DNA from 3 places in the Shewanella sp. 125m-7 genome. Region 1 is predicted to be linked to each of the others. Evidence: riboswitches for the same ligand, from Rfam matches in the RefSeq annotation. Region 1 holds a riboswitch; each other region holds the start of a gene.
The links. A riboswitch is a leader RNA that binds a small molecule or an ion and turns the genes downstream of it on or off. The one in region 1 is predicted to bind cobalamin.
Positions count from the first base shown of each region.

Region 2: another riboswitch for cobalamin. It lies ahead of cbiB (adenosylcobinamide-phosphate synthase CbiB); the one in region 1 lies ahead of ACVBIL_RS10615 (TonB-dependent receptor domain-containing protein).
Region 3: another riboswitch for cobalamin. It lies ahead of ACVBIL_RS08710 (ABC transporter ATP-binding protein); the one in region 1 lies ahead of ACVBIL_RS10615 (TonB-dependent receptor domain-containing protein).

Region 1 covers NZ_JBRILQ010000019.1:17,234-19,504, reverse strand. The annotation lists gene ACVBIL_RS10620 (MATE family efflux transporter) at 1-222, shown strand, start outside; cobalamin riboswitch at 651-822, shown strand; gene ACVBIL_RS10615 (TonB-dependent receptor domain-containing protein) at 981-2,271, shown strand, end outside.
Region 2 covers NZ_JBRILQ010000025.1:5,203-7,473, forward strand. The annotation lists gene cobD (threonine-phosphate decarboxylase CobD) at 1-403, opposite strand, end outside; gene cbiB (adenosylcobinamide-phosphate synthase CbiB) at 484-1,389, opposite strand; cobalamin riboswitch at 1,553-1,727, opposite strand; gene ACVBIL_RS12455 (MtrB/PioB family decaheme-associated outer membrane protein) at 2,067-2,271, opposite strand, start outside.
Region 3 covers NZ_JBRILQ010000014.1:17,133-19,403, forward strand. The annotation lists gene ACVBIL_RS08705 (FecCD family ABC transporter permease) at 1-541, opposite strand, end outside; gene ACVBIL_RS08710 (ABC transporter ATP-binding protein) at 534-1,466, opposite strand; cobalamin riboswitch at 1,631-1,785, opposite strand; gene ACVBIL_RS08715 (histidine phosphatase family protein) at 2,006-2,271, opposite strand, start outside.

The DNA.
Region 1 (2,271 bases):
TATAAAGATACGCGTAGCGCGTTTTATATCACCTTAGTTTCGTACTGGGGCGTGGGAATGACTTTAGGTTATACCTTAGCGCGTACCGATATCATAGTACCGCACATGGGCGCCCAAGGTTTCTGGATAGGCTTAATTGCAGGTCTTACTAGTGCAGCGATAATGTTTGCCGCACGCTTAAGATACACTCAAAAAAAGGGCGTTAAGCACTCAGCCCTTTAATCGGCAAAACTAAAAAACAAGTGCTAAATACTCGGTACTAAGTTTCAGCACTAACGTTCCAGCATAAAAAACAGGCTAACGCTATTGCCGTTAGCCTGTTTTTTTATGGGCAAGTTTTATCAGCAAATTTCACCTTCTAAAACCGACTTGGAAGCGTCAAAAATAAGCAACAAAACGTCCGCAAATGGTTTATTTTTCGCTTATTGAAAAGGATGTCTCTCAATTTCCTGCCATTTTATACGTGCACAATAAATCGCAAAACCAAATCAAAACCTGAGAAAATTTAACGCTTCGAAAGTGCGAGCCAATAAAGCCCAGCGTGCACCATACGTCAAACTTCCATTTAAAAGACTGTGGAAAATAACAGTCTTTTTCGTTTTACATTTTGGGTGTGATCTTTACCTCGTTTCAACACCGATATAGCCGCTATATTCCCGCCCACTTAAGGGCGTTAAGCGACTTAATCGGGAACGTGGTGAAATTCCACGGCTGTACCTGCAACTGTAAACAGAGCGAAACATTATTACCACTGGTTATAACTGGGAAGGAATGTTTCTAGACGCTGTAAGCCAGGAGACCGACCCAAAAGCACTATTGACTCAAGCGGGTTTCTTGAGCAAATAGACGATGCAGGTGCTGGTTTCAAATTTGATCACACCTATATTTTCTATTCGTCGATAAATAAAGTCATGCATTTTGCGACTTTACTATGACGCATTTTCCCGCAAATTTCTAACTCAAATAATTAAAGGTTTATCATGAGTTTTAAACTGCGACTTTCTGTACTTTCAATTGCAATTTTTCACACATTTTCGGCTCAAGCTGCAATACCAGCTAACCCTAGCATTGAAACAATAACCGTTACCGGTGACAGATTTGATACCAATCCGGATCAACAACTTGCTGTAATCAACACCATAGAAAGAGAAGAGATAAACAGACTTAATCCCAAGTCTGTTGTCGATCTGCTAGAAACCTTGCCAGGTGTTAGCGTTACGCGTAACGGCGGCGCCGGACAATCTGCATCCATCAGCATGCGCGGCACTAACTCTAGCCATGTATTAGTCCTCGTTGATGGAGTACGTATTGGCTCAGCCACATTAGGCGCTGTGAGTTTCAATGCCCTATCGCCTGAAAATATTGAGCGTATTGAAGTGGTAAAAGGCCCTAGAGCCGCAGTTTGGGGCAGTGATGCCATCGGTGGCGTGATTCAAATATTCACTCGCAAGCTTGAAGGTGGAGAATGGTTTGCCTCAGCAGAATATGGCAGCGACGAATATATGCGAGCTACCGCTGGCGCGGGGATCAGTCACGGTGATGGCCACACTAGCTTGAGCATTAACCGCGAACAAAGCGACGGTTATGATATTAAAAATGATAGTGAACATGACGACGATGGTTACGATCGTTTAGGTATGAGTATTAATGGTCAACAAACTCTCAATGCACAATGGTCTCTCACTTGGACGGGGCTGCTTGAGACAGGTAATTACGAATACGATAATAGTCGCGCCAACGAAGCCGATTATGATAACTACCTATGGAACGCGGCGGCTGAATACCAGAATGATAAGCTAACCAGCAAACTCGCCGTTGGGCAGTCACAAGATAAAAATGAGAACTTTCGCGCTGACAATTCAGATCTAGGTATTAGTCTATATAAAACCATTCGAGATCAAGTTAATTGGAGTAACCGTTACTCAGCAAGCGATAACCTAACATTTATCGGCGGTATAGATTGGTCTAATGAATCTATCGCGGGTGACTACGCCGTTGATGAGCGCAGCTTAGTTGGTGTCTACGCCCTTGCACGCTACCAGTATGGAAAACTACTGATGGAAGGTATTGTCCGCTATGACGATGTCGAAAATATCGACAGCGAAACCTCCTACAATACGAGCTTAGCTTATCAATTTAATGATCAGTGGCGAGTCACAGCAAGTGCTGGAACAGGCTTTCAAGTGCCAAGTTTTAACGACCTGTATTGGCCTGGTACCGGTAATCCGGATTTAGTTTCTGAGACATCAGAAAACCTTGATCTAACGGTGC
Region 2 (2,271 bases), on a different contig from region 1:
GAGGTTGATAAACCTCGATAGGCATATCATCGTTATCTGCACCGTAGTATTCAATCTTCCAACCGTGCATACGCCAAGCTCGTTCATGTTCCTTGTAACCAACCCTTGGTAGCAGCACAACACCGGCGCCACCACGCTGCGCCGCCAATACCTTTGGTAAACACTGAATTGCAGCTTGAGAACCCGCAACAGGTAAAGCATTACGGCCACCATAGTAGCGGTCAGCGGACGCAATTAAGCCATCTTCGTCCTCGGGTAAACGATTCCAGCACGATACTGGAATATCGGGTATTGGATAGTGCCATGGACTCACACCGGTAGATAAATCTAGCCAGCTTGTCTCGTCGACGCCATACCGCTTAGCCACATCTTTTAGCCGGCCGCCATGGTGCAATAAACTCATATCACTATTCTCAAAAGTAAATTTTTAAAAGTAAGCTCTCAAAAGTAAGCTCTCAATAATATGTTCTAAAATCGATGTACTCAGATCACTTTAAGCAAGAATGCCATCACTAATAATGCTGCGACCCAATAAAAGGCGCTGAGCCAGACAAGATGACAAGCCCGCTTGATGTCACTTGCATCTGCAGCTCTGCCCTCACCCAGAATGGGTTTGTCGCAAGAATAGCCATCGTATTCAGCGGCGCCGCCCATGGTGATATTTAGACTGCCAGCGCCAGCGGCCATCACCACACCACCGTTCGGGCTGGCGCATTTAGGTGCCTGTGTGCGCCAACAGCGAAGCGATAACCTAGTCTTGCCGCCAAGGGCATAGGCAATAGCGCACAAACGCGCAGGGATATAATTGAGCAGATCATCAAGTTTGGCGGCACACCAGCCAAATTGAAGGTAGGTTTGATTCTTATAGCCCCACATTGCATCTAAGGTATTGCTGAAGCGATACAATAAGGCCCCCGGAACGCCGGCAACCGTAAACCAAAACAGGGCACCAAAGAGTGCATCGTTGCCATTTTCAAGAACCGATTCAAGAGTGGCATTGACCACTTGTTGCTCTGACAGGTTTTCGGTCTTACGGCTAACAATCATACCCACTCGATTTCTAGCCAGGGTTAAGTCACCTAACTTGAGTGCCTGACCAACAGCATTACCATGTTCAGACAGGCTGCGACCACCAATAACCAGATACAGAATTATCACGTCAAGCCACCATAGGCGTGGAAGGTACATAAAGGGCAAGATAGGCAACAAGACTAATAATACAGCGACAACGCCGCGGTATTTTGTAGGCTGCCAAAGGCATCTTTTGATCCGATTGGCAAACAGACCAAGACCCACTAGAGGGTGAGAACGTGACATTTCACCTAAGAGACGGTCGAGCAGCAGTGCTAATGAGATAACGCCGGCACAGTAAAGAGGGTCAAACCACATTAAGGTTCTCCTCTGGTCTCAATATCATCATGTGAATACGGCTGTGAGATAAACGACTTGAACAATTGTGCATCGTCAATGGTTCCAAAAGGAAAAAGATGCTGAAAACCAGATAGGTAAATACACGAGTGAATTTACAAAACCAAGAGCGCCCGCCCAGTTTTACAGCGTAACCATCAAGGTGGGTGCTCTGACTTCTGGTTTATTGCTTGCTTCAGCTTTTTGGTATTCCCAAATAGTTGAGCAACACTTGTCCAGTTACAGTTGCGGGTACAGTCCAGAAATTTCATCTGGTTCCCCCAATTAAACCTTATGGATCCTTGATAACATGTCTATTCTATAATAAAAACCGTAGGTTATTCACTGTTACTTTCTACAGTAAATTCAAATAAATCAAAAAGTGAGTGCTCATACTTGCTCCGATATAAGCAGCTTTGATCAAATATAAAAAAACCGAGAATAGATGCCTCTATTCTCGGTAAAGATGGGAGCAAGTTTTTAAGGAACTTACTTTTATTATTAAGGCAATGCTCTCAATAAATCGCTTTTAATCAACAGCATTCAATAAATGAGAGCCTTACCTTTTTATGATCATTTTGTTGTATCAAACTCAGCAAGCCCTATTTTACCTTGCAGGGACGACAATATGGCTACGTCGTTTAATACTGATCATTGCATCAAAAACGATACTGCAAAGTCGCCAGTATTAAATGGGCGTTATAATCATGGTTTAACTCACCTAAAGTGGTTAAGCCTGTAGGTCCGGTGCCAGGATAGTAATCAACAGGTAGCTGAGTATCATCACTGTCTTCATAGGCTTCAAACTCATAACGTAAGCCCACAACAACCTGCTGATTAATTGCATAATTCACATATAAATTG
Region 3 (2,271 bases), on a different contig from region 1:
CGCCTGAAAGCAACATGCGCTCAACTTGGGTGCTTAAGTTACGCCCGCATAAGCTCAATACTAGCAATACCGATAAGCTTGCACCGATAAATGCGCCAACGGGAAGACTAAACCACAACATGCTCTGACTAAAAAGCGTTAACGCCACTACCGCGCCAAATGATGCGCCCGATGAAATACCAAACAGATAAGGGTCTGCCAGCGGGTTACGGGTCACGGTTTGCAACACACTGCCCGCTATCGACAGGCCTGCACCCGCTATGAAGGCCAGCAAAACTCGCGGTAAACGTAGCTCCCAAATAATGCGCTCTTTTACGCCTATAGATTCACCAATAGAATCGCCTATGGGATAACCTAGATTAAACAGCTTGTGGCTAAATACGGTCAGTACATCGCTCATGCTAATACTGGCAGCGCCAAAACTGCTGGCTGCAACCGGGGTGAACAACGCCGCGAAAGTGAGTATGAATAGCACGAGATACTCGGCTCGCCGACGACAATTAATGGCTAATGGGTTACTGGCGATTAAAGCCTTATTCATCTTGGTCTCCAGCTTTCATTTGAACAAGAGCCTCAGCTTTCATTTGAACAAGAGCCTCAGCTCGCACACTCCTCTTTATATCGACTCTTGTATGAACGCCGCTTGCCAAAACCGTTTCGTAGCCATAGAAATAACTGATAAGTGGATTGCCATGTTGAGGGTGCGGCCTGATTTCACAGCACACATCAAATACCTTGGCGATACGTTGCTCAGTGAGTACCATTTTGGGTGTTCCACTGGCTATAGCGCAGCCGTTATCTAGCAGCAAAAGCTCATCACACAGCGCACTGGCAAGGTTAAGATCATGAATAGAGGTAATGACTGTGATGTTGAGGCTGCGTAGCAGCTCCAAGGTTTGGATCTGATAACGAATATCTAAGTGATTTGTCGGTTCATCGAGAATAAGCAGTTTAGGGCGCTGCACTATGGCGCGAGCGATCAATGCCCGCTGCTTCTCTCCGCCTGATAAGCTCTCATAAGCTTGATTGGCTTTATCTTCAAGACCCACTTTTCCAAGCGCCTGTGCAACCACAACGCGATCGCTGCGGCTAGTAAAATCAAAGGCACTTTTATGAGGCGTTAAACCAAGAGCAATAAGTTGCGCTGTAGTCATTTCAAAATGATGGGGCGTGTCTTGCAGTACCACGGCGATTTGCTGGGCAAAAGCTTTAGCCGATAGCGCGCTAATATCTTGGCCGAATAAATTAATGCTGCCGCTGCTAGGCTTAATAAAGCGATATAAGCAGCGAAGTAAACTGGATTTACCCGCGCCATTAGGGCCAATAATGCCCAGCATTTTGCCTTCAGCTAAGCTAAACTCAATTGCCGATAAAATCGCTTTACCGTCTAAGTGCCAACTTAAATCTTTAACCGCTAGCACGGTTTTAATTTGCTGCTGTGATTTCGAATTAGCCATTGTTGCCATTCAACCATTCATAGAAAAAACTGGCATCTAGCAAGCAAGTGTCCAAGCAAGAGTCTAATAACCCAGTATCGAGTTTCATTTATTGTCTCCCTCGAGTCGCCCGCACGAGTTTATGTGTATATGGATACACTTTTTAATTATCAACACGTACTGAATGATACGTAATGAACAACATAAGTTAGGCAGGTATCTGACTTGGAAGCGCAGCCCTATGGCTAACCTTCCCTACAGTTGCGGGTACAGTCCGGACTAAGCGGCGAATAACTGCCAGCCTCCGGTTCCCTTTATGCTGTTAAGCACCTAACTTTCATTTTTTAGCTATCTTTTATGCTAAGAGCAAACGCAGCCTTTAACGCAAGCAGCGCTACATAAGATAACGCCGCAGTTTAGCATCATACCAGCAAGGCTGATATCACCTTTGTTTTATAAATAAAACCAAGATTGACGGGCTAAAGCCCGACCTACGATAAAAAGGTTCTAGGTTCTAAGCTCTAGGTTCTAAGCTCTAGGTCCTAGGTCCTAGGTCCATCTTTAAACTTCTACCGCCAATTTAGGGTCATGAACTGCTTATTATCATTGTGCAGCACATCAATCGCTACCGTGGCCGCGTAAGGCAATTTAAGCGAGGTGTAAAAACCCGCACACTGACTGACGTCCAGAGCTTTACTCATTAAATGACGTATTACGCCACCGTGAGTCACCACTAATACCGTCTTTCCTTGATGCAGCTTGAGCATCGCCTGCCAGGCTTTATCGATACGCGCCTCAAAATCTTGCATAGACTCGCCATGAGGCGGCGATAGCA